Regions from separate parts of the Pseudoalteromonas sp. 78C3 genome, predicted to be linked through region 2. Evidence: predicted binding sites of a transcription regulator. Region 2 holds the regulator's gene; each other region holds the start of a gene.
The links. The regulator sigma-54, encoded in region 2, starts transcription at its own class of promoters, with help from an activator protein. The targets are predictions, from matches to a motif close to GTTGGCACGNNNNTNGNNT.

Region 1: a site for sigma-54 is predicted at 3,601-3,619, ahead of CXF76_RS03055 (CsbD family protein). Genes of this name have one in related genera too.
Region 3: a site for sigma-54 is predicted at 1,623-1,641, ahead of fliS (flagellar export chaperone FliS). Genes of this name have one in related genera too.
Region 4: a site for sigma-54 is predicted at 1,755-1,773, ahead of CXF76_RS15935 (DUF1328 domain-containing protein). Genes of this name have one in related genera too.

Annotation. Positions count from the first base shown of each region.
Region 1 is NZ_PJAV01000104.1:10,425-19,782, forward strand. Features, by position in the region: gene CXF76_RS03040 (Ig-like domain-containing protein) at 1-117, shown strand, start outside; gene CXF76_RS03045 ((2Fe-2S)-binding protein) at 531-1,028, shown strand; gene CXF76_RS03050 (xanthine dehydrogenase family protein molybdopterin-binding subunit) at 1,025-3,286, shown strand; gene CXF76_RS03055 (CsbD family protein) at 3,356-3,553, opposite strand; gene CXF76_RS03060 (group II truncated hemoglobin) at 3,834-4,247, shown strand; gene hrpB (ATP-dependent helicase HrpB) at 4,331-6,757, shown strand; gene CXF76_RS03070 (hypothetical protein) at 6,831-7,259, shown strand; gene CXF76_RS03075 (nuclear transport factor 2 family protein) at 7,315-7,779, shown strand; gene CXF76_RS03080 (DUF6694 family lipoprotein) at 7,795-8,139, shown strand; gene CXF76_RS03085 (diguanylate cyclase domain-containing protein) at 8,543-9,358, shown strand, end outside.
Region 2 is NZ_PJAV01000145.1:22,399-31,756, reverse strand. Features, by position in the region: gene CXF76_RS10610 (YgiQ family radical SAM protein) at 1-2,032, shown strand, start outside; gene CXF76_RS10605 (protein disulfide oxidoreductase) at 2,225-2,776, opposite strand; gene mgtE (magnesium transporter) at 2,833-4,191, opposite strand; gene CXF76_RS10595 (HPr family phosphocarrier protein) at 4,322-4,594, opposite strand; gene rapZ (RNase adapter RapZ) at 4,637-5,482, opposite strand; gene ptsN (PTS IIA-like nitrogen regulatory protein PtsN) at 5,501-5,953, opposite strand; gene hpf (ribosome hibernation promoting factor) at 5,958-6,245, opposite strand; gene CXF76_RS10575 (RNA polymerase factor sigma-54) at 6,271-7,770, opposite strand; gene lptB (LPS export ABC transporter ATP-binding protein) at 7,840-8,565, opposite strand; gene lptA (lipopolysaccharide transport periplasmic protein LptA) at 8,562-9,107, opposite strand; gene lptC (LPS export ABC transporter periplasmic protein LptC) at 9,097-9,358, opposite strand, start outside.
Region 3 is NZ_PJAV01000009.1:153-5,490, forward strand. Features, by position in the region: gene CXF76_RS00230 (sigma-54 dependent transcriptional regulator) at 1-1,305, opposite strand, end outside; gene fliS (flagellar export chaperone FliS) at 1,739-2,140, shown strand; gene CXF76_RS00240 (hypothetical protein) at 2,149-2,448, shown strand; gene fliD (flagellar filament capping protein FliD) at 2,594-4,024, opposite strand; gene CXF76_RS00250 (flagellar protein FlaG) at 4,085-4,504, opposite strand; gene CXF76_RS20740 (flagellin) at 4,655-5,338, opposite strand, start outside.
Region 4 is NZ_PJAV01000167.1:6,516-15,873, reverse strand. Features, by position in the region: gene oadA (sodium-extruding oxaloacetate decarboxylase subunit alpha) at 1-1,039, opposite strand, end outside; gene CXF76_RS15940 (OadG family protein) at 1,051-1,293, opposite strand; gene CXF76_RS15935 (DUF1328 domain-containing protein) at 1,813-1,986, shown strand; gene CXF76_RS15930 (hypothetical protein) at 2,045-2,236, shown strand; gene CXF76_RS15925 (YcxB family protein) at 2,369-2,836, shown strand; gene csrA (carbon storage regulator CsrA) at 2,887-3,078, opposite strand; gene CXF76_RS15915 (aspartate kinase) at 3,170-4,387, opposite strand; gene alaS (alanine--tRNA ligase) at 4,394-6,994, opposite strand; gene CXF76_RS15905 (regulatory protein RecX) at 7,014-7,466, opposite strand; gene CXF76_RS15900 (BPSS1780 family membrane protein) at 7,466-8,254, opposite strand; gene CXF76_RS15895 (GTP cyclohydrolase II) at 8,336-8,959, opposite strand; gene CXF76_RS15890 (energy transducer TonB) at 9,211-9,358, shown strand, end outside.

The DNA of each region.
Region 1 (9,358 bases), on a different contig from region 2:
CAAGCTGCTGCGCTAGCGACTCCATCATCTGATTCAGGCTCTAGCTCAGGTGGCAGTATTTATTACTTACTTACGCTGCTATCAGTGGTTTTATTTGGTAGACGCCGTTTTAATTAATAGTTAAAAGCTTATTTACACTATCTAAAACCGCCAAATGGCGGTTTTTTTTATTAATAGTCTTTTTAAACTTTTATTTAGGGCCTGTTTATCTTTCGAGGTTTAACATGCGCTGCCCCAAGGGTTCTGCATAGGGGCAATTTACGCTTTGTTGTTTACAAACCTCCCGCCGCGATTAAATTGCCTCTAGTTAGAACAAATTTTAATCCACAAAGTTCAGCAGAGCCTAGTCATAATACTAATAATCAGGCGTTAATAATTTCAATGTGTTTAAACGTTCTAATAATTAGTATTTTTATAAAACAGATCTAAGTGGTAGGCTAAAAGTAGTAAGTATAAAATAGTAAGTAATTAAAAATAGTTCTCGCGCAACAAGGAACCCTCCTGTAAAGCGCTTTGCCAAGGAGTTTAGTATGATCACGCTTACCATTAATGGTAATAAACATGAGTTTTCTGGCGATCCGTCAACGCCAGTATTATGGTATCTCCGAGACGAATTGAATTTAACTGGGCCTAAATTTGGCTGTGGTATGGCTCAGTGCGGTGCGTGTACCGTACATATTGATGGGGTAGCTCAGCGCTCGTGTGTATTACCTGTAGCGGCAGTAGCGGGTCTTTCAATTACTACAATTGAAGGGCTAAGCGAGCAGGGCGACCATCCAGTGCAACAAGCATGGGTTGAGCATAAAGTACCGCAGTGTGGTTTTTGCCAGTGCGGCCAAATGATGCAAGCTGCAAGCTTATTAGCTGCAAACCCAACCCCTACCGACGATGAAATAGTAAGTAATATGTCGGGAAATATTTGCCGTTGTGGTACCTACCCGCGCATTCATAAAGCAATTAAATCAGCCGCTAAAACAATGGCGAGTGTTCAATATTTTGACCCAAATGAACAAGGGGAAGAAGTATGAACCAAGATAACAAATACTTTGATTTAAACCGTCGTAAGTTTTTAAAAACCAGTGCAATAGGTGCGTTGGTACTCGGTACTTATTTTGTAGGCAGTGCGCCAAGAGCGATTGCTGGTGTGTTAGAACAGCCATCTGAGCTGGCAAAACGCGCAAACTTATTTATTGCACTGCGCCCAGACGGCATGGTTGAAATAACCTGCCATCGCTCTGAAATGGGTCAGCAAATTCGCACCGCGATTGCACAAATAGTTGCCGATGAAATGGAAGCCGCATGGGATAAGGTTATTGTTATTCAGGGTAAGGGCGACCCTAAATACGGCGATCAAAATACCGATGGCTCGCGCAGTATTCGCTACAACATGCAGCGCCTGCGTGAAATGGGCGCAAGTGTGCGTTACATGATGCAGCACGCTGCCGCTAAGTATTGGAAAGTTGACCCACAAACCTGTACAGCCAATCAACACGTTGTTACACACAGCTCAGGTAAATCGCTTACTTATAAAGATTTAATCGACTTAGCGCTTACAATAACGCCACCAGAAGCTGACAAACTAACACTTAAAACCCGCAAAGAATGGCGCTATATAAATACCGGCATGGCGCACATAGATTTAGCCGACTTAGTAACAGGCAAAGCAATATTTGCAGCCGATGTACGCGAACCACAAGCGCTGGTGGCTATAATTGAACGCCCGCCAGTAGTAGGCGGTGTTGTTAAGTCATTTGATGCCAGTGCTACAAAAGCGATAAACGGCGTTATAGATGTTATTGAAATACCTGCACCAAAAGGCGCACCGCAGTTTCAGCCAAAAGGTGGAATAGCGATTATAGCTAAAAACACATGGGCTGCATGGCAAGGGCGTAAAGCATTAAAAGTGGTGTGGGATGATGGCAAAAATGGCGATTACAATTCAGAAGAATTTAAAAAGTCATTATTAAAAACAGTACAAACTCCACAGGCAAACATACGTGATAAAGGCGATGCCATGGGCGTGTTGGCTAAATCGAGCAATAAGCTGGTAGCTGATTATTACGCGCCGCATCTTGCTCAAGCACCAATGGAGCCGCCTTGTGCAACAGCTATGTACAACAAAGACAGTGTTGATATATGGGCTGCTACGCAAAATCCACAAGCCGATATGAAAACAGTGGCTGCAATGCTTGGCATGGATGAGAGCAAAATTAACGTTAACGTTACCATGTTGGGAGGCGGTTTTGGGCGTAAGTCAAAACCTGACTTTTCAGCAGAAGCAGCTTACCTTTCAATGAAAGTAGGCAAGCCTATTCGTGTTCAATGGACGCGTGAAGACGACATACAACATGGTTTTTATCATGCAGTTTCGGCTCAGCACATTGAAGCATCGCTAGATAAAAATGGCGCAATAGAATCGTATTTACACCGCACCGCGTTTTCACCTATTACCTCTACCTTTTCAGAAGGGGCGACTACGCCAGGAAGCTTTGAACTGCGCTTAGGATTTACCGATAACCCTATTAACACACCTAACATGAAGTTAGAAAACGGTGATGCGCAAGCCAAAGCACGAATTGGTTGGATGCGTTCTGTATCAAATATTTTTCATGCCTTTGCTATTCAGTCATTTATTGGCGAAGCAGCGCACAAAGCCGGTCGCGACCAAAAAGACTATTTACTAGACACTATAGGTCCGAGTCGCATTGTTGATGTAACTGAGCAAAATGCCACATACGATAATTACGGTGGCGATAAAGCGGTTTATCCTTTAGATATTGGCAGACTGCGCCATGTTATTGAAAAAGTAGCTGACATGAGTAAATGGGGGCGAGAGCTTCCTAAAGGTCGAGGTTTAGGCATAGCAGCACACAGAAGCTTTTTAACTTACGTAGCTACGGTAGTTGAAGTAGAAGTGTCGGATGCTGGCGATTTAAAAGTAATTAAGTCGTGGGTTGCCATTGATGCGGGTACGGTTGTAAACACCGACACCGTTAAAAACCAAACCCAAGGTGGCTCTATTTACGGTATTACAACTGCAATCAGTGATGGTATTACCTTTGATAAAGGGCGCGTACAGCAAAGTAACTTTCATGATTATCGTGTGCCGCGTATGAGCGACTCACCTCTTGAGATTGACGTTGAAATTGTACAAAGTGATGCACCACCAGCAGGAGTAGGCGAGCCGTCTACACCAGTTTATGCGCCAGCATTATGTAATGCTATTTTTGCAGCGTGCGGAAAGCGTATTAGGCAGTTACCGATTGGTAACCAATTAAAAGCGTAGCTAAATAACCTACAGCTTAAACAAAAAAAACCGCCAAATGGCGGTTTTTTTAAAAGCGGTTAACGCGGTTTAACGACCTTTTTCAAACTCATCAACTTCACGCTCTGCTTCCTCTTTAGATTTACCGTATTGCTGCTGGATTTTACCAACTAGCTCTGTACGGCTACCTTCAATTTTATCTAAATCGTCGTTGGTAAGATCGCCCCACTTTTGTTGAGCCTTACCTTTAAGTTCTTTCCAATTACCTTCGATACGATCGCTGTTCATAAGTTTATCCTTACTTTAGGTTAGTGAATTAACTGTCAGTTATAAAGTAGCAAGCCTTGTACCAAGGAATAATAATGGTTTTATTGTTTTTATTATCAGTTGGTTATATTTTTATGTTGAGCGATTTTGTTTTTAATATTGCGCTATTTATTAAAAAATATACATAGCAGCCTGTAATTATTGCTGACATAAGTTACGCCGCTTTGATGTAACTCATTCTTAAATTTTTGTTTTAAGCTAATATGCAGGTATTAAACAAAGTAGTTAACCTGAGTGAGTTATGAATACAAAAACGTGTGAATACGGAGTGGGTGACTGCTCATACAAAATGGCAGGTGAGTTAGCAGGTATTACACAATTGGTGAATGCGTTTTACGATAATATGGACGCTTTAAAAGAGGCTGAAAATATAAGGAGTATGCATTCAAAAGACTTATCGGCATCGCGAAAAAAGCTCGCTTATTTTTTGTCGGGCTGGTTAGGTGGTCCTAAATTATACGCTGAACATTTTGGTAGTATTAACATACCTCAAGCGCATAAACATTTACATGTAGGAATTGAGCAAAGTGATGCATGGCTTTTATGCATGCAAAAAGCGGTTGATGGGCAACCTTACGAAGCCTCATTTAAAATTTACTTAATGCAGCAATTACGAGTGCCTGCAGATCGAATTAGAATGGTGTCGGGTAGTTAATAGCAATTATTAATAAACATCTACCGCGGTGTCGCTGCGGTTTTTTGTTACAATGCCTGCAAAGCAATTTAGGGTAAATAGCTGTGCTGCCGGTTCAAGACATATATCAACAACTCGTTACTACATTACAAAGTAATCCTATTACGTTATTACAAGCGCCGCCTGGTGCGGGTAAATCTACGTGGTTGCCGCTGCAACTAATGCGCGATGGGCATTTTAAACGTATTGTAATGCTAGAGCCTCGCCGTTTAGCTGCTCGTAATATAGCCAGCTACCTAGCAAAGTGCCAAAACGAGAGTGTTGGGCAAAGTGTGGGCTTGCGGATTAGGGGCGAGAGTAAAGTAAGCGCTAATACGCGCCTCGAAATAGTCACCGAAGGCATGCTAACGCGCATGTTGCAAAACGACCCCGAATTAAGCGATATTGATTTACTGATATTTGATGAATTTCATGAGCGTTCAATTGCAGCCGATACCTCACTTGCCTTTGCGCTCGAGACCCAAAGTGCGCTGCGTGAAGATTTAACCATTATGCTTATGTCGGCAACTCTTGATACTGAGCGTTATACAGCGTTTTTTGACTGCCCTGTAATTCAATCAAGCGGTCGCAGCTACCCAATAGACGAAATATACATACCCATAAAAGATGAAAGCCGTTGGCTTGATGCAATTCCTAGCATAATAAAACAAGCACTTAATGAGCAAACCGGTAGCGCATTGGTGTTTTTACCTGGGCAATTTGAAATACTACGCGTGCAACAAGCACTGAACGATTTACCCAGTAACTGCATAGTCGCAACGCTATTTGGCGAGCAAGATAAAGCTAATCAGCAAGCTGCTATTGCTCCTGCACCAAACGGTATGCGCAAAGTAGTGCTTACCACCAATGTAGCCGAAACCAGTTTAACTATTGAAGGCATACGCATTGTAATTGACAGCGGCAAGCGCCGTGCAGCTACCTTTAATTTAAAAACAGGGGTTACAGAGCTCACAACACAAAGTATATCGCGCTCGTCTGCTGTGCAACGTGCAGGGCGTGCAGGACGAATAGAGCCGGGTATTGTTTATCGAATTGGCTCAAAGCAAACCTTTGAGCGACGTAATAGCCACGACAATCCCGAAATACTCACATCAGACATAAGCCAACTTATGCTTGAGGCAAAGCAGTGGGGAGCCAGTATTAATGAGCTAACCTTGCTCGATAAACCCACTGAGCAACAATGCGAGCAAGCAAGTAACCTGCTTAACATGCTTGAAGCTATTGATAGCAAAGGTAAGCTCACACCGCTTGGCAGTAAAATGCTAGGTTTTGGTGCTGATATTCGTTTGGCGCATATGCTATTAAAAGCACAAATACTTGATGACCAACTCTCTGATATTTTTAGGCTCGCTATTTATTTAGTGGCATTACTTGAGAGCCGAGTAAACAGTGCAAACGAGTTGAGTTTAGCGTTGCATAGCCAACAGCAACGTCCGCATCCGGTATTTAAACAGCAGTTAAAATATTGGCAAAGCCGCTTAAAAGTAAAAGACGAAAACAGCGAATTAAATACGCATTATATTAGTTTGCTAGTGGCATTGGCGTACCCAGATCGCATCGCTAAAAAACGCGGTAATGGTTACCTACTTGCCAATGGTGCAGGTGCTGAGTTAAATGCCGATTACTGGCACAACGACGATTACTTAGCTATAGCAACCATGGGCGGGCACAAAGGAGGGCGTATATTTGCAGCCACCGCGCTTAACCCATTTGAGTTACAAGAATTTTTACCGCATTTATTTAGTGAACTTACTCGCTGTGAGTTTGACGAAAAATCAGCACGTTTTATTCATCAAGATGAAGTAAAGCTCGGGGCTATAACGCTCAGCAGCCAGCCTAGTAAACAAAAACTAGATAAGAGCGAGCGCGCTAAAGCGTGGCTAAACTTATTTGCTAAACACGGTTTTGCATTATTTAACGAGCAACCTGATGCGCAGCAATTATTGATACGTATGAGTCTAGCAAGTAAGTTATTACCCGATAAATTTCCAAAAACAAATGAGCAACAACTCATTCAAAATGCAGCGCAGTGGCTAAGCGTGTTTTTAGAAGATATTAAAACGCTCACGCAGCTTAAAAAGTTTAACTACTTTGAAGCATTACAAAACTGTTTTGATTGGCAACAACAAACCGCTTTAAAAGCACTGTTACCACTGCGCTTAACGGTGCCAAGTGGCTCAAATATAAAAATAGAATACCAGCTTGATGGCCCCGCAAAGCTAAGTGTGCGTATGCAAGAAGTTTATGGCTTGACCAGTACGCCTATGCTTGCCAACGGTAAACTGCCACTGCTTATGGAGCTGCTATCGCCAGGTAAACGCTCATTGCAACTTACTCAAGATTTAGCCCACTTTTGGGCTAGCAGTTACCGCGATGTGCAAAAGGAAATGAAAGGTCGTTACCCTAAGCATTTTTGGCCAGACGACCCTGCCAACAGCGTTGCAACAAATAGAGTAAAGAGCAAAATGTAATTTGCCGTATTTTATAACTTTATTTACTTTAAATAGTGTGTTTTTATATTAGAAACAATAAGGAATGTTAAAAATGAAAATAATATTTGCTGCTTTACTTCTACTCTCATCGGGTGTCAGTGCTAACAATTACCAAGAAGAAGTTGATAAATTTTTTGAATTGTACTCTGATGAAAAAATAAGCGATGCTGTTGATTCCATTTACGCAAGTAATAAATATGTGTCGTCGATACCTGATCAGGTAAAACAGATAAAAACACAGCTATCCTCACTTGATGATCTTGTTGGTGAAATTAATTTCATTAATAAGGTTTCTGATTATAAAGTTGGGGAGCTTTTTGTTCATGTAACCTACCTAGTAACCTACGATAGGCAGCCTATTCGTTTTGAATTTCAATTTTTTAAAGTGAAAGAAGGTTGGAGAATTTATTCAATGTCTTTTGATGACAATATCGATGAAGATATAAAAGAACTTGCAAGAAAAGCTGCGCTAAAAAATTAATGTATTAATAAATTTAGTCGTTTTAGTAAAAATACTTTTTTTAAGAGTAATCGTTATGAAGTGCAAGCTAAGCTTTCTATTAATTATATTTTTTAGCTTTTCAGCCCGTGCCGATGAGACGTTAGACCTAAAGTTGTTTGCACAAAGTTATTACAACGCCATGACCGCCACACAAGCACCTAACGCAGGTGCTAAAGAGCTTGAGGCTTACCTTGCATTGTTAACCGATGATATTGGCAATCAGCACATTCCGTATCAACCGGATGACTCACGTACTCCTGATGGTAAAAAGCAGATGCGCAAAGGTATGAGTTTTTACTTAGGTGCGCACACGTTGTTTGAAAGCACACTGCTTAATATATTTGTGTTTAACGATACAGGCTTTGCTATTCGTTATAAAAACTATGTAAAAGGTATTCACCCGCAAAATAAGCAGCCAATTGAGTATACCTCCACAATGATGGAAGTGATCGAAATTGAAAACGGCAAAGTGGCGATGATCCGCAAGTATCACGAATAACAAATAAGGATATATATGAAACATTTACTTATCGCATTATCAATATTAATGCTTAGTGCATGCGTTAGCACAAAAAATGATTTTAGATTTGATGGCTCCACACCAGAGACAACTCAAATGGGAGTTAATAAAGTTTTAAAAGCATTAAAGCCTCAAGATTCAATGCGTTTTTTAGGCGCCTTAATCGCAATTCAATTTTCTGACGTGCAAAGCTTAGAAGATATTATGGGCGACCCGACCATGATGGGGGAAATGAATTACTTTATTATTGGCAAAAAAATAGATGGTTTAAATTATTACGAAGTACTGGAGCTTGCGAGTTCGTCTCCATCAAAAGTTGAATTTTCTGTGGTGGAATAATTTCAGCTTTTTGTACTACTTTAAATGTGTAATACCAATCCGCAATAATACTTAATCATTTTGCGGGGCTAAACGTGTCGCTACCTGCGTTAAAAAATTCTCATTTAGAACAACTAAATAGCGAATTTCTTGCCTAGCTATCAACACGTTTTTCCGCCCTCAAAATAGACCACTTAATTAAGCGAATTGGTATAATTTTATGTCTATATTAAATATATTATTGAAAGGGCTAAAATTTTAACGCTATAAAATTTAATAGTAAGCTTTGTTTATTCCTGCTCATGAATTTATACTACGCTTTAGTAAGAAGCTAATTATTTATTATTTATTATTTAGATGCAGCAAGTCTAAAGCATAAAACGTAAGCTACTTTGACTTAATTTTACACGATTAGATAGAGACTATGACATTAAGATTTTTTGTAATAATAGGTACTTTGATTTTAATGTGCTTTGTAACAAGTTTATTAGTTGGGTACCGCTATTTCTTTAGCCTGCCGACCATAAACACTAGTATTGAAGATTATCAAAATCGTGAATTATTAAGTCTTAAAATTGCGCTTGATAGAGAGTTTATATTTTTAGAAACACTCAATTATGACTACGCCGTATGGGATGACACCTATGATTATATGGCTGATTTTGACGCAGAATATGTAGATTCAAACTTTGTAGGGGATACCTTCTATTCTCTCAAAATTGATGGTGTGTTTATCTACGATATAAACTTTAATATGGTTTACGGACAAGCGTATGATTATATTAAGCATACCGAGTTTGATGCGCCTGATTTAAATTTACAGGTTAATAAATTAAACCGCGCAATTATTCCTAATTCAAAAGCCTCTGAAGACGACAACAGTTTAAGCCATTCTGGTTTTTTACAAACAGCGGGCGGCCCTGTCATGTTTGCATCGCATGTAATAAAGCGAACAGATAAAACAGGTGAGCCTGTTGGTAGTATTGTTTTTGTGAAAAAAGTAAGACCGTCGTTGATCAAGTCCTTAGCTGAGATTGCACAAGTAGAGCTTAGCTATTCACAAATAGAACACGCTAGTTCTTTAAACGATATTGCGACGCTTAAAGGGAGCCTCCAAGGAGAGGACATTGCCACTCAAAGGAAGAGGGTGATTCTAGATGTAAATGCTAAGCCATTGCTTGCTTTGAATATTAAGCACCATCACCAAACACTGCCAGTTTTATTTGATCACTATTTAAAG
Region 2 (9,358 bases):
TGACGCGTACGTCGATCATCCTAGTTTTGGTATGGCGGTAATTGGCCGTGTACTTGAAGCGCAAGGCTTTAGAGTGGGTATTATTGCCCAGCCAGCATGGGACTCTAAAGATGCATTTATGGAACTAGGCAGACCGAATTTATTTTTTGGTGTAACGGCTGGTAACATGGATTCGATGATCAATCGCTATACAGCTGAAAAGCGTATGCGCCACGATGATGCTTACACGCCAGATAACGTAGGTGGTAAACGTCCAGATCGCGCCGTAATGATTTACTCGCAAAAATGCCGTGAAGCATACAAAGGTATCCCAATTGTTATTGGCGGTATTGAAGCGAGTCTTCGTCGTATAGCTCATTACGACTATTGGCAAGAAAAAGTACGTCGTAGTATTTTGTTTGATGCAAAAGCTGATATTTTAATTTACGGTAACGCAGAGCGTCCGTTAGTTGAAGTTGCACATCGTATTGCCGCAGGCGAAACAATGGATACTATTCAAGATATTCGCGGCACGGCTGTTATCAGAAAAGAACCTTTACCAGGCTGGCGTGGAAGTGACTCCACCGCTATAGATAAAATTGGTAAAATCGACCCTATTCCAAATCCATACGGCGCTGATGATGTTGGCTGTAGTAAATCTGAATTTAAACAAGCGGGTATAGACTTAAAGGCAGAAGCTGCAAAACCGATTATGGTTCAGCCTGCGCGACCTAAGCCATGGGAAAAAACTTACGTTAAGTTACCTGCTTATGAGCAAGTAAGTGTTAACAAACCTCTATACGCCCACGCTTCGCGTATTCTACATCAAGAAACAAATCCTGGTTGTGCAAGAGCACTGTTTCAGCGACACGGCGATCGTTCTATTTGGGTAAACCCGCCAGCATACCCATTAGAAACACATGAGATGGATGCTGTGTTTGGTTTACCGTATCAGCGTATTCCTCACCCAAGTTACGGCGACTCTAAAATTCCTGCTTACGACATGATAAAAACGTCAGTTAATATTATGCGCGGTTGTTTTGGTGGGTGTTCGTTTTGCTCAATTACGGAGCATGAAGGGCGTATTATTCAAAGCCGTTCGCAAGAATCAATTATTGAAGAAATTGAACAGATTAGAGATAAAGTACCCGGTTTTACTGGTGTTATTTCTGATTTAGGTGGTCCAACGGCAAATATGTATAAACTGCGTTGTACGAGCAAAAAGGCAGAAAGTACCTGTAGACGTTTATCATGTGTGTATCCTGAAATTTGTAAGCATATGGATACAGATCATACGCCAACAATAGACTTATATAAAAAAGCACGTGAAGTTAAGGGTATCAAAAAGGTATTGATTGCTTCTGGAGTTCGTTACGACTTAGCTGTACGCGACCCGCGTTACGTTAAAGAATTAGTAACGCATCATGTAGGTGGCTACTTAAAAATAGCGCCAGAGCATACAGAGGATGGTCCATTATCAAAAATGATGAAACCAGGTATGGGGGCGTACGATCAATTTAAAGAATTATTTGATAAGTACTCTAAAGAAGCCGGTAAAAAGCAGTATTTAATTCCTTACTTTATATCTGCTCACCCAGGGACAAAAGATGAAGACATGGTAAACATGGCTTTATGGCTTAAATCAAACGACTTTAAGCTTGATCAGGTACAAAATTTTTACCCATCACCGATGGCTAATGCGACGACTATTTACCACACAGAAATGAACTCTTTACGTAATATAAAAAACAATACAGAAGTTGTTCCAGTACCTAAAGGTGCTCGCCAACGTAGATTACATAAAGCTATTTTACGCTACCATGATGCAGCAGGTTGGCCGATGATACGTGAAGCACTGCGTAAAATGGGTAAAGCTAATTTAATTGGTAAAGGGCCTAACTGTTTAGTGCCTGAAGAAGGGCGTGATGAAAAAGCAGGTAAAGGTGGCAGTAAAGGCGGACGTCCTGCACTAACGCGACATACCGGTTTTAGCCAATTTAAAAAGGCAAACACTAAACCAAAAGTAGGCGGTAATCGTCAAAGTACACGTTAGTGATTCAATCTAATAACAACTAGTAGATTAGTTTAATTACGCTAAGGTTTTTTAAAACCTTTTTAATACGTAAATTAAGTAAACCTTGCTCTTTATTATCTATATTATTGTAGGTGATAAAGAGCGAGCTTTTAGAAACCCCTCTTGAGATAGCACATATTTAGTGCCTATATACTTGCAGTTAGTTTTTTCTTAAAACGTTGATGATAACCACAAACGTAATTTAAGTGACCATAACGGCTGAATGCCTGTTAGCCCTTGCGTCATTTTATTATCTTTTAAGATTATATAAGATGGCGTGACTTGCCCTTGCCAATCGGCAAATATCTCACCGTGTTGATCGTTGACAGTGATAAAACTGTAGCCATGATCATTTAGATACTCATGTATTTTTTGATCCGAACCTGATTTTATTGCGATGCTCACTACAGGGTAGTTATTCTCGTTCGCGAGTTTGTTTATGGCAGGGGAGGTAATACTACAAATAGGGCACCAAGTTCCCCAAAAATAGACAAGTGTTGGTTTATCTTGGCTCATTGCTGCTAAATCAATGTTTTGCCCTTTATAATCTATTAATTGTAATTGAGGATTTGCTGGCATAACAGGTTGTCGCCACCAATTTACAGCGTTATAAATTACGAAAAATATGAGACCATATATCAACACACTTTTTAATATTGATAGGCCTTTTTGTTTTGGCGTTTTTTTAGGTGTGTCTTTTTTATTTTTGGTATCCGTTGTCATAGTTGCAGCTTTACCCTAAGTGTTTTTTACTTTAGTTATTTGCAAAAGTTTCTAATTTAAACCAGCAACCAAGTAGCAGTACCTAAAAAGGCGAATATACCCACAATATCTGTCACCGTGGTTAGCACCACACTCCCTGCAAGTGCTGGGTCTATATTCATTCTTTTAAGAATAATAGGGATACTCGCACCAGCAACACCTGCCACCACTAAGTTCATAAACATAGCGAAGGCGAGTACGCCACCAAGCATAAAGTCCCACTGCCATAGGGCAATAACACCTGCAATTAACAACGACCACAAAACACCGTTTAACGCGCCAATAGCAAGCTCTTTCATCATTAAAAAGCGTTGGTTAGTTTGATTTATATGACCTACCGCAATACCACGAATAACAAGCGTTAATGATTGGCTACCTGCAACACCGCCCATAGAAGGGACAATACCGTTAAGTACAGCTAAAATAGGTAAAACATCTAAAGTGCCTTCAAAAAAGCTAGCTACAAAAGCAGCTGCAAGTGCAGTTAGTAAGTTGACACCTAACCAAACTGAGCGTTTTTTAGAGCTTTTTAGTACTGGCGCAAAGGTATCTTCTTCATCATCAAGGCCGGCTAAGCCCAATAAACTATGCTCAGCATCTTCGCGGATTACGTCAACGATGTCATCGATAGTGACACGGCCAAGGAGCTGATCGTTATCATCGACTACGGGGGCCGATATCCAATTATGACGTTCAAATAATTGCGCGACTTCACTTTCATCCATAGAGATTGGAATGGATTCACAATCTTCATCCATTAAATCACGAACAATTTTTTCTGGCGGGTTAGTTAATAATGTACTCAGCGATAAAGCGCCTATAAAGCAGTTATGCTTATCAACAACGTACAAGTCATCGGTACCTTCTGGTAACTCGCCGCGTAGCCTAATATATCTAAGTACAACATCAAGCGTAACGTCAGGGCGGATGGTCACCGTATCGGTGTTCATTAGCGCGCCAGCAGAACGCTCTTGATACGAAAGTGCTTGTGTTGCACGCTCACGGTCTTGAATGTCCATCGCGCTAACAACGTCTTTATAAACGGTGTCCGGCAGACTACGTAATACTTCACCTAAGTCATCGTGGCCCATATCTTCTGTTGCGGCTGCAATGTGCTTAGGTTCCATTTGGGCAATAATGCCTAAACGAACATCTTCTGATAGTTCTTCAAGAACATCACCTTGCACATCAGGATCAACCAACTGCCAAAGGAGTCGGCGAATTTTATGCGGTGATGATTCTAGTAATAATGCGGTATCACAAGGAGCTGTTTTTGCGAGCATGCGCCTAACTTGAACAAATTGACCACTATTGAGTGACTTAGTCACCTGTTTTAGTTGCTGTAGTGGGTAATCTTGTTCAAAAGCTTCAGGCATTGGCGTCCTTTATAAATTTTTATATTACTTTATGGGGAGAGGTGAGTTAACTGGCGTCACTAACCGTATTTATTTTATATATCTGTTTTAATTGGGGCATTAGTAATGCGAGCATTATTTTTATAACTGTTTATTCTTGTTCATTAAAACGTTGTGCTATTAATTCTCCAACAGCATGTAAAGCTTGCTCAGAATCGGGGCCTTTGCATACAACTTTTACTTCTTTTCCTTGGCTACTTTCAAGTAACATTAGTGCAAGTACGCTATCGCCTGCGGCTTCTTTGTCATCTTGAAATAATGTAATTGTCGCATCAAACTGCACTGCCAATTGGGCAAGCACGGTGGCTGCTCTGGCGTGCAATCCTAATTTGTTTTTTATTAAAAAAGTGTCTTCACAATGCATAACTTACTCTACCTAAGCTGAACAGGTGATTATTCAGCTATATTATTTTTCTTGTTCGCGATGGCGAATTTTCACATTGGGATGTGTCATTGCAAAACTTTCACCGATAGTTTGCGCTAAATATACAGAGCGATGTTGTCCGCCTGTACACCCAATGGCAATGGTTAAATAACTGCGGTTATTTCGCTCTAAGTGCGGTAACCACGTTTGTACAAATGTTTGAATTTGCCATGTGAATTTTTGCACTATGCTGTGATTGGCCAAATAATCTTTAACGGGTTGATCTAACCCATTTAAAGGTTTTAATTCAGGTTCCCAATGTGGATTTGGTAAAAAGCGTGCATCAAATACGTAATCTGCTTCTTTTGGTATGCCGTGTTTAAAACCAAACGATTCAAAAGTGACAATCAGTTGTTTATCTTTTTTACCTAAAATCTTTTCACGAATAGATTCAGCGAGTTGATGAACACTCAAATCAGTCGTGTCTATCATAAAGTCGGCGCGGGTGATTAATACATCAAGTAATTCTTTTTCTTTTTTGATGGCTAAATCAAGAGGCAACGAGTCAATTGATAGTGGGTGTAATCTACGAGTTTCAGAAAAACGTTTTATCAATGTTTGATCGTCGCTATCTAAATAAAATAACGTAGGGTTTGCAAAGCCTGGCAAGTATTCAAGAATATCGTTAAATTCATCTTGTTGTTTAGGGATGTTCCGTACATCAATGCTAACAGCAATTTTATCGTAGCTATCAGACACACTGCGAACTAATGAAGGAAGCAAGTTAACTGGAATATTATCTACGCAATAATAACCTAAATCTTCTACAATGCGTAAAGCAACCGACTTTCCAGAACCAGAACGGCCGCTTATGATAATTAACTCCATTTAACACCCTTTATAAAACTATGATTGATTGATAATAACTTGGTAAAGCTCAGTATCTGATTTTGCACTGCGTAACTGTTTACAAAAATCTTTGTTGTTTAGTTTATCAGCAATGGTTGCTAGAGTCTTTAAGTGCTGCTGGTTATCGCCATCTGGTACGATGAGTGCGACGAAAATATCAACAGGGCGATTATCGATTGCATCAAAATTTATTGGAGTTTCGCTAACGAGTACTAAAGCCAAAGGCTCTTCTGCACCGCTCATTCTTCCATGAGGAATGGCAATGCCACGCCCTATACCTGTACTACCCAATTTTTCTCTGCTCATTAAAGCATTAAGAATATCTTGTTGCGGTAAATACGGAAGTTTGTCGTGAGCAAGTTCGCTAATGAACTCTAAAATTCTTTTTTTGCTATTAAAAAGGACCGCAGCTTTGCTGCAGTCCTGGCATATAAGTGAGCTTAATTTCATCATATTAGTGTCGAGCAAGCTTCTCTTTGTGTTTAATTACTTGTCGATCGAGCTTGTCGATCAACGAGTCAATGGCGGCATACATATCTTGATGTTCTGTAGAGGCAAATAACTCAGCACCGCTTACGTGTATGGTGGCTTCTGCTTTTTGATTTAATTTTTCTACATCGAGAATGACATGAACATTATTAATATGATCAGAGTGTCTTTCTAGCTTCGCAAATTTGGTATTAATATAGTCTCTTAGTGAATCGGTTAATTCTACGTGACGACCAGTTAAGTTTAGTTGCATAAGCATTACCCTCTTTTTTTGCGTCTTAAATCAAACTTTTACGTTGATTTGACGGTGGAATAGCCAGAGATTCGCGGTATTTTGCGATTGTACGTCTCGCTACTTTAATTCCTTGCTCAGCCAATATATCCGCTATTTTGCTATCACTCAATGGTTTTGCTGAGTTTTCTGCTGCGATTAATTTTCGGATAAGCGCACGGATTGCTGTAGATGAACATTCACCACCGTTTTCGGTGCTTACATGGCTTGAGAAAAAGTATTTAAGCTCAAATATACCACGGGGTGTGTGCATATACTTTTGGGTTGTTACGCGCGAAATTGTTGATTCGTGCATTTCTACCATTTCAGCAACATCATTTAAAACCATTGGTTTCATGGCTTCAGGACCGTGTTCAAAAAAGCCTTGTTGTTGCTTAACAATACAATTTGTTACTTTTAATAGCGTGTCGTTTCTACTTTCTAAGCTTTTAATAAACCATTTAGCTTCTTGTAAATGCGAGCGAATAAACTGGCTGTCACCACTGGATTTTACAGTGCGAGACATTGCCGCGTATTGGCTATTAACACGAATTTTAGGCATGCTGTCTGGGTTTAACTCAACAACCCAGCGGCCTTTAATTTTTTTAACTGACACATCAGGAATAACATACTCAGATTCTTCTCTTACAATAGTATCTGCAGGTTTAGGGCTTAGAGTATGTATTAATGTCATTACTTCTTTAAGCTCTTCTTCTTTGAGCTTAGTTTTCTTCATTAATGTACGATAGTCACGAGCAGCTAATAAATCAATATGCTCGGTTAAAATCATTTTTGTTTCATTAATGTAAGGTGTTTCTTTATCAAACTGGTTAAGCTGAATACATAAACACTCTTGTAGGCTACGCGCAGCAATACCAACAGGATCAAACAGTTGGATGCGTTTTAATACAGCTTCAATTTCATCAAGTTCGACTTCGTTATCATCTTCGTTTTCTTGATTGAAGCTTTCTAAAATCTCTTCGCAGCTTAGTGTTAAAATACCTGAATCATCGACGGCTTCTACAATAGCAATAGCAATCGCTTCGTCTGTAGGGCTAAATGGCGTTAGTTGTAACTGCCACATTAAATACTCATGGAGCGTTTCAGTAGAGGCGCCTTGGTATATTGATTCGTCTTCAGGCATCGGACCCGATGATGCTGCTGGGGCGGCACTCATGTACTCATCCCAACTAACATCCATAGCCATGTCGTCACTTAGCGTGTCTTTTGCAAGTGCTTCACCACTATCTTGTTCGTATTCGCTTGGAGCATCATCGGCAGATGCGCTAACAGTTATGTCATCTGTATCTGCTTTTTGCTCGTTTTTACCAGCAGCGTCTTCTGAATAGTCTGCTTCTTCAACCTCTAATAGCGGGTTGCTGTCGAGAGCTTCTTGTATTTCTTGCTGGAGATCCAATGTACTGAGTTGCAACAAACGAATAGCTTGTTGCAACTGTGGAGTCATTGTAAGTTGCTGGCCCATGCGCAGCTGTAGTGATTGCCTCATGTATCTCTAACAATCCTTTTATGTTGTTATAATTAATACTAGCAGATGCTTAAAGACATGGCGTAAATGTTACAGCCTAAATTGCTCGCCTAAGTAAACATCGCGTACTGTTTTATCATTTAATACGTGTTCTGGAGTACCTGATGCAATCAGCTCCCCATGAGAAACAATGTAGGCTTTTTCACAAACATCAAGGGTTTCTCTTACGTTATGATCGGTAATTAATACACCAATCCCACGATTTTTAAGATGTTCTATTATTTTCTTTATATCTAATACCGAAATCGGGTCAACACCTGCAAATGGTTCATCCAGTAATATAAATTTAGGATCTGCTGCCAGCGCACGTGCTATTTCCACACGACGACGTTCGCCACCCGACAACGCCATACCTTGGCTATCACGAATGTGTTGTATGCTAAATTCATCTAATAATTTATCGAGAGTGTCTTCTCTAGCTTGTTTATTTAACTCTTTGCGCGTTTCTAAAATGGCCATTAAGTTTTGATAAACAGTCAGCTTTCTGAATATTGAAGACTCTTGCGGTAAGTAGCCAATGCCTAATCTAGCACGACTATGCATAGGTAAAAGAGTAATATCGTTATCGTCTATCGATATTTTACCTTTGTCGCTAGGTACAAGTCCTACTATCATATAAAACGTGGTGGTTTTACCTGCGCCGTTAGGGCCAAGTAAGCCAACAATACTGCCAGCTTTGACTTCAAGGCCGACGTTTTTTACAACTTCACGGCCTTTATAGCTCTTTGCTAATAGCTCTGCTTTTAATGTGCTCATGGTTGACCTTTGTCGCTTTTTTTACTTTTTTTAGTCTCGATTGGCACTAAAATTGTGTGAACGCGGTCAGTTGAGTTTTCATCTTTTTCGGCACTGATTAGCTGCTGCTCTATATCGTAGGTAATGCTTTTAGCATTTATTTTTTGTCCCGCTTGCGATACTTGTGCATTACCAACAAGCGTTAAAAAACGCTTAGATACATCATAACGTACTTCGTCAGCACTGGCGCTCATAGTCGTGCCATCTGATTGCTTTTCTTCAAAGTGCGCAGGGCTACCTGTAGCAATTAATAATTGTTTATTATCACCAAGTTCATCGCGTTTATGTACTTCTAAGCGGTCGGCTGTGATACGGCGGTTACCGTGAATAATTTCAACGTTTTTCTCAAAAATTCCGACATTAGCTTTTAATTGACCTTCTTGCTTATCGGCGCTTATTGAAATTTGATTTGCAGTCGGTTGCGTGTTTTGCTCTGCAGCACTACTATTAAATGCTAGTATAAGTGTAGGAATAATAAGTGATTTTAATATTTTATTGGTCATAATATATGGTTCGCGTATGGTTAATTAGTTTTATCACTTCGGTTTTTAAGTCGGCTTCTAGGCCTTTACCAGTGATTTTTAAATTGGGTCCAGTGATGATAACGGGTTGCTCCGAACGCATTGTTAATAGCTTTATATCTACCTGAATATTATCAGCATTGATTTTGTCTATCATGGCGTTATCGGTTAAGTTTTTGGCAACCACATTGCCTTCTAAAATTAATTGTTTGTCTTCGTATAATGTTGCTTCG
Region 3 (5,338 bases), on a different contig from region 2:
TTCGGCTAAATAATCTTTAAGTTCAATACCATCATCTGGCAATAGCCCACTACCCGTTTGGCTAAACTCAGCGTCTGGCTCACTTTCGTAATCGCTAAAACCGGTGCTAAATATGTCGTTAAAAGCGTCTTTTTCCATTAACTCTTCAGGGTATTCTGGTTCGTAGGCTTCAACTTCAATGTAACGATATTTATTAGGTAAATCGGGAATATCAACCACTTTTTCAGGAAACATAATAACCATACGTTCCACTAAGTTAGCAAGCTCACGAATATTACCAGGCCAAGCATGTTCTTTTAAGCTCTCAACAGCGCGCTCGGTAAACTTAGCGGTAGAACCTGTTTGGTCGTTAACACGGCGCATTAACTCTTTTAAAAGCAGCGGAATATCATCAGCACGTTCACTAAGCGATGGGTTTTCGATAGGAAATACATTTAAGCGGTAATATAAATCTTCCCTAAAACTCCCCTCTTCAATCATTGTTTCTAGGTTACGATGCGTGGCCGCAATAACGCGTACATCAGCTTGGATAGCCTTTGTACCACCAACACGTTCGTAGCTGCGTTCTTGCAATACTCGCAGCAACTTAACTTGCATTTGCAGTGGCATATCGCCTATTTCATCTAAAAATAACGTCCCACCTTGAGCTAGTTCAAACCGCCCTTTACGAGCCGATATAGCACCAGTAAACGCGCCTTTTTCGTGGCCAAATAGTTCACTTTCGAGCAGCTCAGCCGGAATAGCACCACAGTTAACAGGTACAAACGGTCCATTAATACGCTTTGAAAGCAAGTGTACATTACGGGCAACCACTTCTTTACCTGTGCCTGATTCGCCTAAAATTAAAACATTAGCATCAGTTTTTGCCACTTGCTCAATTAAAAAACGCACATCTTTAACCGCATCGGTTTCACCAACAAGACCATCAAACGTTTTGTGTGGTTTACTGTGCTTGTGCTCGTTTGGCAACATACGCTGATACTGCTGGCAGTCGTGAAGTAACTGAGTTGTCACTTCGTGATTAAATGGCTCGCAAATAAGCCCCACTACATTAGCTATACTTAATAGTGGTTTTAGCGTTTCGCCAATTAATAAAAACGGTAATGTTGGATAGCGTTTAATTAAGCTTTCGTGGTCAAGTGATTGCAACGCTCCTAAAATAATCATGCATTCTTGCTGCTGATATTTTTTACATTCTTGTTCAAAGCAGTCTTCGCTTAATAGTTGAGCAGCTTCACCAATAAAGCCAAGCGAAGCATTTAATCCTATTGCGCGGTTGTTATTATTATCTAAAATCAAGATCATATTTAGCGAGCCGTACTTTCACTAATTTTTATAATTAGTTAAATTGTAAGCCAGTTCAGCATGGATGCAAGTGATAGCGGCAGTTTTTTGACATAAACGCCAAAAAACAGACGGGCTAGTTAAGTCAATCATACTTAATAGTTAATCATTAAGTATGGGTTATAGTTTTAACTTAGCCATTACTTAACTATTACCTAACTATAACTTAGCTCTAAAAATTAATTTACTCGGCTATAAAAATGCTATTGTTAGTAAATAAACTCAATTATAAATTTAAGTTGAAGTTACAAATGCCGATATATAGATAAGCAAAAATGCTTGGCATTAATATTGCTTTGTTCTTATAAAAGTATAAAAGCTTTATTGATTTTTTATATAAGTTTTTATATTAGCTTTCACATAATTTTATCGTTTTAAATTTTAGGATTTTCCCATGGCTCATGTCTCAGTAAAAAAATACAGTCAAGTTCGTGCTAGCAGCATTGCCGAAATGGCACCTTACGAACAAATAAACCTTATATTCAGTAATATTATTGGTCGTTTAGCTGCAACAAAGGGCTTTATTGAGCGCAAAGAAATAGCAAAAAAAGGTGAAAATATTTCAGCATGTATTTTGTTATTTGGTGCACTGCAAGATGCACTTAATTTAGAAGTAGAACAAGACCCTAGTATTTCTAACAATTTATTGGCACTTTACGATTACTGCCAACGTCGCTTAACGCAAGCTAACCTACATAACGATATTGAAGCAATTACTGAAGTATCAAGTATTGTTAAAGAAATTAAAGAAGGTTGGGATAATATCCCACTAGATCAACGCAACCCTGCGGTTTAATTTTAATTATGGATTCGCAAACACCAGCAAGCCATGCTGAGCAGATACAAGCATTACTTAGTAACATTGAAGTGTTGGTAAATGATAATAATGCAGACGAAGCTCAGCCTTTTTTAGACACTTTAAATACTGATATAAAGCAATGGTGTGAAGGCAGTGAAGGCCCAAGTGCAGAGCAATTAGAATTAATTCAGCTTCGTATAAATACCATTTTAGTTAAAGCGAATAATGCAAAAAATGAATCTTCTAAAGCTATTATTAAACATAAAAAGTCTGGTAAGGCCATTAAAGCTTATAAAAGCACCTAGTAAACAGGCCTAATAAACGACCTTTATTTTAACTAAATGTATGGCTATATCTTACTATTTGAATCAAAGAGCAATACACAATAAAAAACCGCTAAGTTTAAACTTAGCGGTTTTTTATTAAATATATAATATTCTTACTCAGTTATTAATTTGATTGCCTAACTACGCCTGGCATGTTCTCTAATTGAGCTTGGACATAGCTGCTGGTGTTATTAAGGCTCGCCACCAATAAATCCATCGCATTATATTGAGAATATAAACGAGCTGATAACGACTCCATTTTACTTGTTAAACTTTCTCTTTGATCATCTAAATCATCTAACTGATTTGTTTTACTATCAATTCTGTTTTGGATAATACCGTCAGAATCTGTATAAAAACTAACTAAATCATCAAACGACTGTGCAAAGCCATCATCATTACTACCAACAAAAAATTGCTGTACTAAACTAACATCGGATTTAATTTGATCATTCAATGTGTCACTATCCAAGCTAAGCACACCATACCGGTCAGTTGTTACTCCTAATTGTGAAAGTGATAACGAACTCCCTCCCACATTTACTGAATCTGTTATTGTATCTCGCAGTTTAGACATTACACCACGTAATAATGAGTCCCCAGCCATTACGCCAACGCCATCTTCACCTGACGCACCTAAAGTGTTACTAAGCTCTAACAACTCGTTGTAACTACTGATAAAACTATTTAAACCTGTTTTAATATTATTATTGTTCTCAGTAACTGATATGTCGCTTATGTCGTCATCGATGTCATGCAGTTTCTTAACATTAATGTCAACACCATCAATAACATTGCTAAACTCATTAGTATTACTTGATACAGTCAACGCACCATCAATTGTTATCTGTGCATTTTGTGCAGCGTTTACTTCAGTTAGATTAGTAGTATGGTTAGCTGGGTCTGTATCTGATACGTCATAAGCTAATCGAGATAATCCGCCAGTATCAGTATTATTACCGTCATCGTCTTGTACGGAAATTGTAATTGCGTTGTCTTCACCGGTTTCTTTACTAGTCAGCACTAAATGCTGACCTGTATCACTCGTGACTATAGTGGCCACAACTGAATCATTACTATCATTGCCAGTATAAGGGCCGTTATTAATTTGGTCTCGTAAATCTTCTAACGTGTTTGTAGCCGATAAAACCGTAGAAAAACTATTTGTGCCAGAACCTATCGTGATTACACCCGCACCTATAGCCTCGTCTGCTGCAAATGCAGGGGACGATAACTTATGAGCTTGTGCTAATGCGTCTACTTTTACGTTATAGCTTCCAGGCTGCGCGTTTTCATCTGCGCTAATAGAGATAAAGTCATCAGTACCTGATGTACTACGCTGCTGGTATTTATCACTATCCCCCAAAGCTTCCATTGAGGTTTGCACTTTTTCCAGTGCAGATTTCAATGCCCCTACAGCTGAAATATCTGTTGTTAAATTAGCTTCTTTAGTATTTAAACGAGCTTCAGCAGGTGCTTGTTCAGCATTAACTAATGCATCAACAATATCTGATACGGCCAAACCTGAGCCTAAGCCATTAAACGAAATAGACATACTTCACCTCTCAAATACTCAAAAATAAACTAACTTATTATTAGTAATTCAAACTACCGACTAAACCGTTTGATCAATCAAAATACCTGCCGATTCAGATAATTTAGACACTAAACTTAACACTTCCTCAGAAGGATATTGTTTAATGACTTCACCACTGTTTTTATCAAGAACTTTAATTACATCGCGGCCTGAATCTTCATCAACTTTAAATTGTAAACTTCGGTTCATTTCGCCCATGAAGTCTTGCAATTGTTGCGCCATCTCTTCTAATTGTTCACGCTCTAAAGGCTGCTTTTGCGTAGAGTTTATATCGTATTGGTTTTTCTGTAATTGCTGTTGATTTTGTTTCTCTACTTGATTTACATCATCAACAGCTCGTTCGGTTAAAGAGTGAACAACCGGTCCTACCTGCTTGTCATTTCCAGCGGTTAGATTAGATAATGTTGTAACCTCTGCATTTGAAGTAATTGTATTCATAACAGTTCCTATTTCTCACTTAATTAAACCAACAATAGCTTAATTTTAGCCCTTGAACCATAAAAGGAGGTAGCTAAAGCCACCTCCTTTTATTGTAAAGCTAATACTGACTTTATGTACTAGCTAACCATTAAGCTAACGCTTGACCTATTAACCTAATAAGCTAAGTGCTGTTTGTGGCAACTGATTCGCTTGCGACAAGATTGATGTACCTGCTTGTTGCAAGATTTGGTTTTTCGTCATTTCTGCTGTTTCTGTTGCAAAGTCAGTATCTTGAATACGGCTACGTGATGCAGATACGTTCTCAGAAATATTTGCTAAGTTACTTATTGTGTGGTCAAAACGATTTTGAACCGCACCTAAGCTCGCTCGTTGTGAGTCGATGTTTGCAATCGCGTTATCAATAATTGCTAGCGCATCTTGCGAGCCCTTTTGGCTTGTAATATCAACGTCAGAAACATCATTTAGCTTACTGACTACAGCATTAGTAGTTGCTGCAATTGAATCATCATCGGCTACTACACTGAACGTTTCAGAAGAATTTAATTGGACTGCGCCTGATATCAAAGTCGAATCAGTACTTCCAGCAGTTAAAGTAATTTCGGTTCCATCAGTACCATTGTAACCTTGAGGCTTTACAAGTAAGGTTGCAGCTGGTGTAGCAAGATTATCACTAAAATTAACAATTGAAATATCTGCTCCAGTATTATTTGATACAGACAACACACCATTATCAATCGTTGCAATCACACCATGATCATCAGTTGCACCATTAATGGCTTCAGCCATTGCTTGTTTATCACCATCAACAGTTCCTGTTGAAGTGTATGACAA
Region 4 (9,358 bases), on a different contig from region 2:
GAGTACCTACAATTTGCGACGTGGGTGTTACTAAAGGTAAAAAACCAAGATCTTCACGTACACGTGGGATCTCAAGTAAAACTTCATTAAGCTTATCTGCCGCGCCTTGCTCTTTAAGTTGGTTTTCCATGTTTGTAAGCATGCCACCAGGTACTTGAGCTAGTAAAATACGACCATCAACCCCTTTTAAGCTACCTTCAAATGCCGCATATTTTTTACGTACATCTCTAAAGTAAGCAGCAATTTCTTCTAGATGGTTTAAATCAAGGTCAGTATCGCGCTCGGTACCTTCAACTATCGATACTATCGTTTCAGTTGCGGTGTGTCCGTAAGTCATACTCATAGATGAAATAGCGGTATCAAGCATATCAATGCCTGCATCAATCGCTTTTTGATAAGTCGCAGTACTTAAGCCAGTTGTAGCGTGGCACTGCATAGCAATAGGAACCGATACGGTTTCTTTAAGTGCTTTAATTAGTTTTTCAGCATCGTACGGCTTTAATAAACCCGCCATGTCTTTAATACAAATTGAGTGACAGCCTAAATCTTCTAATTGCTTAGCAAGAGTTAACCACATATCAAGCGTATGAACAGGGCTTACAGTATATGAAATAGTACCTTGAGCATGTGCGCCTACTTTTATAGCCGCTTTAATCGCTGTTTCTAAGTTACGTACATCGTTCATTGCATCAAATATACGAAATACGTCAACGCCATTTTTATGTGCGCGTTCTACAAATTTTTCAACTACGTCATCAGCGTAATGGCGGTAACCCAATAGGTTTTGACCGCGTAAAAGCATTTGCTGTTTAGTATTAGGCATCGCTTTTTTAAGCGCACGAATACGCTCCCAAGGATCTTCGCCTAAATAACGAATACACGAATCAAATGTAGCACCACCCCACGATTCAATAGACCAGTAACCTGCATCGTCTAACTTGCTAGCAATCGGTAGCATATCGTCTAGGCGCATACGTGTTGCGAGTAATGATTGGTGCGCATCGCGTAATACCAATTCTGTTAATTTTAATTTAGCCATGTGTGTGCCCCTTATTTATTATTTGATTTGTACTGAGCAATGGCAGCACTAATAGCAGCGATGTGCTCATTTGGCACACCTTGAGATTTAAAAGACGGTGATTTAGCTGGTGATGCTTCTGGTTCGCTATAGCGCGTCACCAAATTAGACATAAGCGTTACTGCACCAATTAATATCGACAGAAATACAAACACCCCAACCATACCAGTTAGCATTAAGCTACCAGCCGTTGTGAGTAGAGCACCTATATCCATTTTTCTCCCCCTTGAAACCAATATCGAAAATAAAAAATCGATTTAATTAAATATTTATTCACTGGATAATAACAAAACTAGTCGCTTTGTCTACATCTTGTAAATTGGTAAAACCAATTAAACTATAAACAACATAACAATCAACTTATTTACATGCCATAACCCAGCAATCATGCGCCCTACAATACATTTAGGAAATAACGACTATAGCTAATAGTTATATAGAAGTTGTTAATTAACTATTCAACTTAATAAAAATAAACACCAAACTTTATAATAAGTATAAAAATACGCACCAATTGTTAATTGGTCTTACCAAAAAAATTATTCTTAGCGGATTTTTGCCAGCAATTTGTAACAGTGTGAATAACTTACATAACAAAGCGTAAAAGTTACTAACTAACAAATAACTAAAAATACAACCAAAAAACATAAGCTATTGATATTAATAAAAAATAAACTTTGGCATGTAACTGGCATTAGTTATTGTGAGCAAATTTGATAACCAAGGAGAAAACAATGTTACGCTGGACAATTACATTTTTAGTTATTGCTTTAATCGCTGCAGTGTTAGGTTTTGGTGGCATCGCAGGTGCCGCAGCTGGTATAGCAAAAATTATATTTTTTATCTTTTTAGTACTTTTAGTGATCTCATTAGTTTCAGGTGCACTACGTGGTAAATCACCCAGGTAGATAAAGCATTCAACTAACAAACACTAAAATTTAATTAATACTTACAAGGAATTACATTATGAATTCAACAACTGTAAAAGCAGCACTAATCGGTCTATTCGCAAGTTTCTTCATCATGGGTTGTGAAGATAATCATGCAGAAGACGCAGGCGAACGTATTGACGAAGCAGTAACTGACGTGCAAAACAAAGTAGAAGATGCATGTGAAAATGTTAAAGAAGGCGTAAACGCTGAAGAAACTAACTGTTAATTCTTCTTGTATCGCTAAAAAACGGCCTTAGGGCCGTTTTTTTGTGCCTGTAATAAAATCACTGACTATAAAGCTGCTCATTTAGCGGTTAGCTTGTTAAAATAAAAAAAACGATATTTAAAGCAAGGCAATATGGCATTTACAACAACCTACACACTAGATAAACCTTACTTTTACGAGTGCTTTGATGAGTCACTCCCGTACAGTAAGCGCGCCAAACCTAAGTACTTTTTACTTGTACTCCTCGTTGCGCTTGGTTTATTTGGCATTTATGTTTTAAACGATCATTACTTAGGATCGTTTATGATCATGCTAGGTGTACTAGAGTGCGTCGCTTTTTACTATCGCAGACCTTGGTGGGTAACCAGACAAATGCTCAGCAGAGCGTCGGGCTCTGAGGTTACACTTACCTTTGATGAAGAAGGCATTAAATCGGCTAATCATTACAAAAGCTTTCAGCTAACTTGGCAAGACATAAGCGAAGTAATAGATACTCAGCAAGGTATTATTATTAAAAATAAAAGCGGAATGCAGTACATTTCAAAACAAATACTAACCCCAGAAATACTCGCCTTTATAAACAAAAAAGCCACTCAGTGAGTGGCTTTTTGACTAGTTGAGTTAATTACTCAACTACGTATACGTGTTGATTAAGCATTGCCCGGATTAGGGTTCGACTTTTCAGCTTGTATGCGCATGTAAATCTCTTCACGATGCACTGATACGTCTTTTGGTGCATTAACACCGATTCGAACTTGATTTCCTTTAACACCTAGAACAGTAACTGTTACTTCGTCACCAATCATTAGGGTTTCACCTACTCTACGAGTTAGTATTAGCATTCTCTTGCTCCCATGTTCCAATAAAAATTATAAGATTCCGCTTAAACATACTAATGAAAATTAGACTGAAAAGTAAGTAAAAACTCTCAATCTATCCATTTTCTGTTAAAAATGCTTTGTGTAATGCACGAACTGCCAACTCTAGGTACTTTTCATCTATTAAAACTGAAATTTTGATCTCAGAAGTCGAGACTAAAACCACATTAATATTTTCCTGCGCTAATGCATCAAAAAATAAACTTGCTACACCAGAATGCGATTTCATACCCATTCCAACAGCAGAAACTTTAGCTACCGTTGGTAACCCGCTTATATTTCGAGCACTGAGTTGAGCTTGATCTTCGCTCAATAATTCAAGTGCTTGCAGATAATCATTCGAGTGCACAGTAAAAGCATAGTCTATTTTTTCAAAGATATGATTAACTTGATTAATCATATCTATTTCGATGCCATTATCAGCAAAAAGTTTCAATATTTTTGAAAGATATTGCGTACCGCTTGGCACACCATCTACTTTAATTAAACATTCGTCACGATTAAACGCAATTCCCGATACCACCTTGCTTGGCATATCGTTCTCCTCAAAACTTATTAATGTGCCTTCATCAGGATTAAAACTAGAAAGCACCCTAAGTGGCACATTGTGTCTACCTGCAGCTTCTACCGAGCGAATATGCAAAACTTTTGCGCCTAAACTTGCCAGCTCTAGCATTTCGGCAAAAGTAACTTGGCTCATTCTGCGCGCGTTAGGTTCAACACGAGGATCTGTAGTATATACGCCGTCAACGTCTGTATAGATCTGGCATTCGTCGGCTTTTATAGCCGCTGCTATTTCTACAGCCGATGTATCGGTGCCGCCGCGTCCAAGCGTTGTAATATTGCCCTCAATATCACGTCCCTGGAACCCAGCAATAATAGCAATACGATTATGCTCAAGCTCATGCTTTAAGCGCGTAGCAGCAACCTCTGCAATACGAGCTTTACCAAACATGTTGTCGGTTAGAATATTGACTTGATCCGCTAATAAGCTTACAGCTGAATGACCACGTTTGATAATAGCCATAGCAAGCAGTGATACAGAAACCTGCTCTCCGGTGCTAATAAGTACATCTAGTTCACGGCTACTCGGGCGAGTATCAATTTGTTTGGCGAGGTTAATTAAGCGGTTGGTTTCTCCCGACATAGCCGAGAGCACCACAACCACTTGATGTCCTTGTTGCCTGGTTTTAACAACAAGGTCGGCGACCGCTTCAATTCGCTCTATTGAGCCGACCGAAGTGCCACCGAATTTTTGAACAATAAGCGCCACTTAGGCTTAAGTACGCTCAGTTAACCAAGCTGTAACGCTATCTAGTGCAGCAGCAAGATTTTGTGGCTCACTACCACCAGCTTGTGCCATATCTGGACGACCGCCACCTTTACCACCTACTTGACCTGCCATATGATTAACTAACTCACCGGCTTTTACTTTGCCTGTTAAGTCTTTCGTTACACCGGCAATTAGGCTTACTTTGTCGCCACTGGCAACACCCAGTGCAATAACACCTGAGCCAATCTTGTTTTTAAGGTCATCAACCATACTGCGAAGCGCTTTAGATTCAGTACCTTCAACGTTTGCTACAAGTAGCTTAACGCCATTAATTTCAACAATCGAATCAAGTAAAGACGCGCCCGCTGCACTTGCTAGCTTATCGCTAAGCTGTGCAATTTGCTTTTCAAGGCCTTTAGATTTTTCAAGCAACGCAGTTACTTTTTCAAGTACCGATGCGCTATCGCCTTTAACTAAAGCTGCAACATCGCTAAGTTGTTGCTCTTGCTCGCTAACGTACGCTACAGCCTCTGCACCGGTTACCGCTTCAATTCGGCGAACACCTGCGGCAATACCGCTTTCAGATACAATTTTGAATAAACCAATATCGCCAGCGCGCTCAACGTGAGTACCACCACAAAGCTCAATAGAGTAGTCGCCAATAGTAACTACACGTACTTCGTCATCGTACTTTTCGCCAAACAATGCCATAGCACCTTTCGCTTTAGCATCATCAATAGCCATAAGCTCAGTATTAAGTGCAAAGTTACGACGAATTTCGTCATTAACTACACGCTCAATTTCACGTAGCTCATCTTTAGTAACTGCTTCAAAATGCGAAAAGTCAAAACGTAAACGATCTGGCTGAACAAGTGAGCCTTTTTGGCCTACATGGTCACCTAATAGTTGGCGTAGTGCTTCGTGTAAAATATGCGTAGCTGTGTGGTTTTTCTTAATGCTGTCGCGGCGCGTATCATCAATAGTGGCGTCAACTTTATCGTTAACACCAATACGGCCTTGTACAGTACCGTGGTGAGCAAAAGCATTACCAAGCTTAGTGGTATTAGTAACATTAAATTCGCCACCAGCAACTGTAATAGTACCCGTGTCACCCGTTTGACCGCCTGATTCAGCGTAAAACGGTGTGCGGTCTAGTACTACAATACCTTGTTGACCATCTTCTAATAACTGAACAGCTTCGCCACCGGCAAAAATTTCAATAACGGTCGCGCTGTAATGTGTGCTGTCGTAACCTTTAAAGTCAGTGTGTTTATCTGATTTTAATTGGTCATTGTAATCAGCGCCAAACTTACCCGCTTGTTGCGCTGTTTTACGTTGTACAGCCATACATTCTTCAAAGCCTTGATGATCAATTGTCATCTGGCGCTCACGCGCAACATCGGCCGTTAAATCAGCTGGAAAACCATACGTATCATAAAGTTTAAATACTAAGTCGCCCGGTATAATATCGCCTTTAAGGTCGCTTAAGCTTTCTTCTAAAATAGCTAAGCCACGCTCAAGTGTTTTACCAAACTGTTCTTCTTCAATGCGTAATACTTTTTCAATAATTTCTTGTTGCTTAGCAAGCTCAGGGTACGCTTGACCCATTTGCTCAATTAGCGCAGCAACTAATTTATAGAAAAACGAACCTTGTGCACCTAATTTGTTACCGTGGCGCACAGCACGACGAATAATACGGCGCAGTACATAACCACGGCCTTCGTTAGATGGCATAACACCGTCTGAGATCAAAAACGCACACGAACGAATATGATCCGCCACTACGCGTAGTGACTTGTCGTCCATGTCTTGTGCATTAGTAACACTTGCAGCAGCAGCAATTAAGCCTTGGAATAAATCGATTTCGTAGTTTGAATGCACGCCCTGCAAAATAGCAGAAATACGCTCAAGGCCCATTCCCGTATCAACAGATTGCTTAGGTAGAGGCAACATTGTACCGTCGCTTTGACGGTTGTATTGCATAAATACAAGGTTCCAAATTTCGATGAAACGGTCGCCGTCTTCCTCAGGAGAGCCCGGAGGACCGCCCCAAATATGCTCGCCATGGTCATAAAATATTTCAGAACACGGACCACACGGACCAGTATCGCCCATAGACCAAAAGTTGTCTGAGGTCGCAATACGAATAATGCGGTCCTCTGGCAAGCCAATTTCGTTAGCCCAGTAACCAAACGCTTCTTCGTCATCGTGATAAATAGTTACTAAAAGTTTTTCTTTAGGTAGGCTTACTACCTCAGTTAAAAACTCCCATGCAAACTTAATCGCGTCTTGCTTAAAGTAATCACCAAAGCTGAAGTTACCTAACATTTCAAAAAATGTATGGTGGCGAGCAGTGTAGCCTACGTTTTCTAAATCGTTATGCTTACCGCCAGCACGTACACAGCGCTGCGAGCTTGTCGCACGTGTATAAGGGCGGCTTTCTGCGCCTAAAAATACATCTTTAAATTGCACCATGCCGGCATTGTTAAATAACAACGTGGCATCGTTACCCGGTATAAGCGAGCTAGAAGGTACTATTTGATGTTGCTTGCTGGCAAAAAAGTCTAAAAACTGTTGCCTAATTTGTGCGGTAGTCATGTGCTGCATTTGAAAGTCTCACCTGTATTTACTGTGCTTGCATTGCAAAATTAATTTCATCGTAGCTAAAACCCCGATACATTAAGTAGCGCACGCGCTTAGCTTTATCTTTGTAATCGAGATCGGCCGGTGTATTCGAATATTTTTTATTGTACGCATCCTGCGCAAGCTCAAACCAATCTACTTCAAGCTCTTCAACTACCAATTCAAGTAGCGAACGATCAATCCCTTTGCCCATAGCTTCGCTTTGTATTCGCTTAAGCCCGTGGCATTTAAATATGTGTTTTCTTACAAAGCCTTCACAGTATCGCTGCTCGTTAATAAAATTATGCTTTTCGCACCAATCAAGCAGCGTTTCAATAAACTCTTCTGTGGCTTCTTTTTGCTGTAATTTAAGCGTTAACTCACGACGCGAATATTCTTGGCGCCCTAGTAACCAAAGTACATAGTTTTTTAGTTTTTGCTTTAATTTATCATCCATTAAGCGTCAAAACGCCCGCTTGTTTCACTGCTAAGTGGCTTAACATTAATGTCGTCACTTGGTGGTACAACAGGCATAAAAATGGCTTGATAAGATACAAAAAAGCTAATGTAGCAAATCGGCATTAAAATCAACAGTGGTAAGAACGATAAGAACATCGAAAGCGCCATAAATAATGCGCAAATAAGGCCAAAAACGCCAAGTGGCAAAATGTTATGATAAAACACCATTAACGATTTTTTAAGCGCCGTTAAAATACGTGTTTCTTTACTAAAATAAACAAGCGGTACAGCGTAAGCAAACGCCGTTAAATAAATTAGCATTGCCATAAAAAACAAAATGACATTCGCGCCCGAAATACTCTCAAGCATTTGTTCAAGTGCTACGTTTGGATCAAGTCCTGGTTGGCTCATAACAGCCACTGCATCGGCAAATAAGCCATTAGCAAGTAACGCCATTAAAATGCCCGCACCCATTTGATAAAGTGCTAAACGCAATAACCCTAAGCGATTTCCCTTAGCCGTAAATGGCTTGAGAATATCGGCTAGCATAATTTTTCCGCCCTGCTGCTTACTAAGCACCGCTTGGTAAAACCCTGCGGTTAAAAATGGCGTAGCGAGTGCTGCTACTACTTGCAGCAGCGGTAAAAATAAAGACAGCAGCCCTACAATACCAATAAATAAATGCATAAAAATAAAGGTTGCTGGCTGGGTTTTAAAAATAAGCCATCCGGCTTTTAACCACTTTAGCCCTGCATCGGCTTTAAAAATTCGTAATTGTGTAGACATACTTGCTCTTAATTTAAAACGAAACACGCCAAGTATAACTTGGCGTGAGGGGGTATTAATAGACGAAACGTAATTAAATGATTAAGGTTTTTTAATTTTCTTAATATCTAACATATGCGCGCCATGCTTAATTTTTGTTTCTAGGTACGATTTATTACCCGCAACACCCGCTTTAATGTGCGCATGCGTGCCCACAACCGAGTCAACATTAATACCGGCATCTTTTAATGCGTTAAGCTTTTTAGGATTATTGGTCATTAATTTAACGTGGCTTAAATTAAGCGCATTAAGCATTAACACAGCATCCGAAAAGTCACGTAAATCATCAGCAAAGCCTAAATGATTATTAGCTTCGTAGGTGTTCATACCTTGCGATTGCAATACGTAAGCATCAATTTTGTTGTATAAACCAATGCCACGACCTTCTTGGCGTAAATACAATAAAATACCGCCTTGCTCGTGCATCATTTCAATACATTCATTTAGCTGCTCGCCGCAATCACAACGCGATGAGTAAAATACATCACCTGTTAAACACTCTGAATGCATACGAATAAGCGGTACATCTTGCTCTGTATCAGCGTTGTTAAACACCATAGCAATATGTTCTTTACCATCTTTTAAATCAGTAAATGAGATTATTTCTGCAGGGATATCACTATTTCTGCCAACATTAAGCTGGACTCTTGCTCTTACTTGCGCCACGACAAATCCAAATATTTAAATAACTACGACACGACAATAAAGTGATAATATCACAAAATAGGATAAATACACCGTAGTACAAGACTGTTTATGGCAAATATATGGCGACGACAGGCGTTATTTTCAATGATCGTTAAGCAATTAATAACCCGAATATTACAACCTCGCTTGTTTACTTTAATTTACCTAAAATAATGACAAACCTTGATAGTTTTGGTAATTTTATGGGCTAATAAATAATAGGGATTATTATGAAGTACCAACAGCTCGCCATATCGATAGGATTAAGCTTATTAGCCTTTGCTAACTCCACTTTCGCAAACCAAGTAAATAGCATTCAAGTTGTATCTGCAAACGCCGAAGAAACTGACTCAGCATTTGTTGCAGCCAAAGAACAAG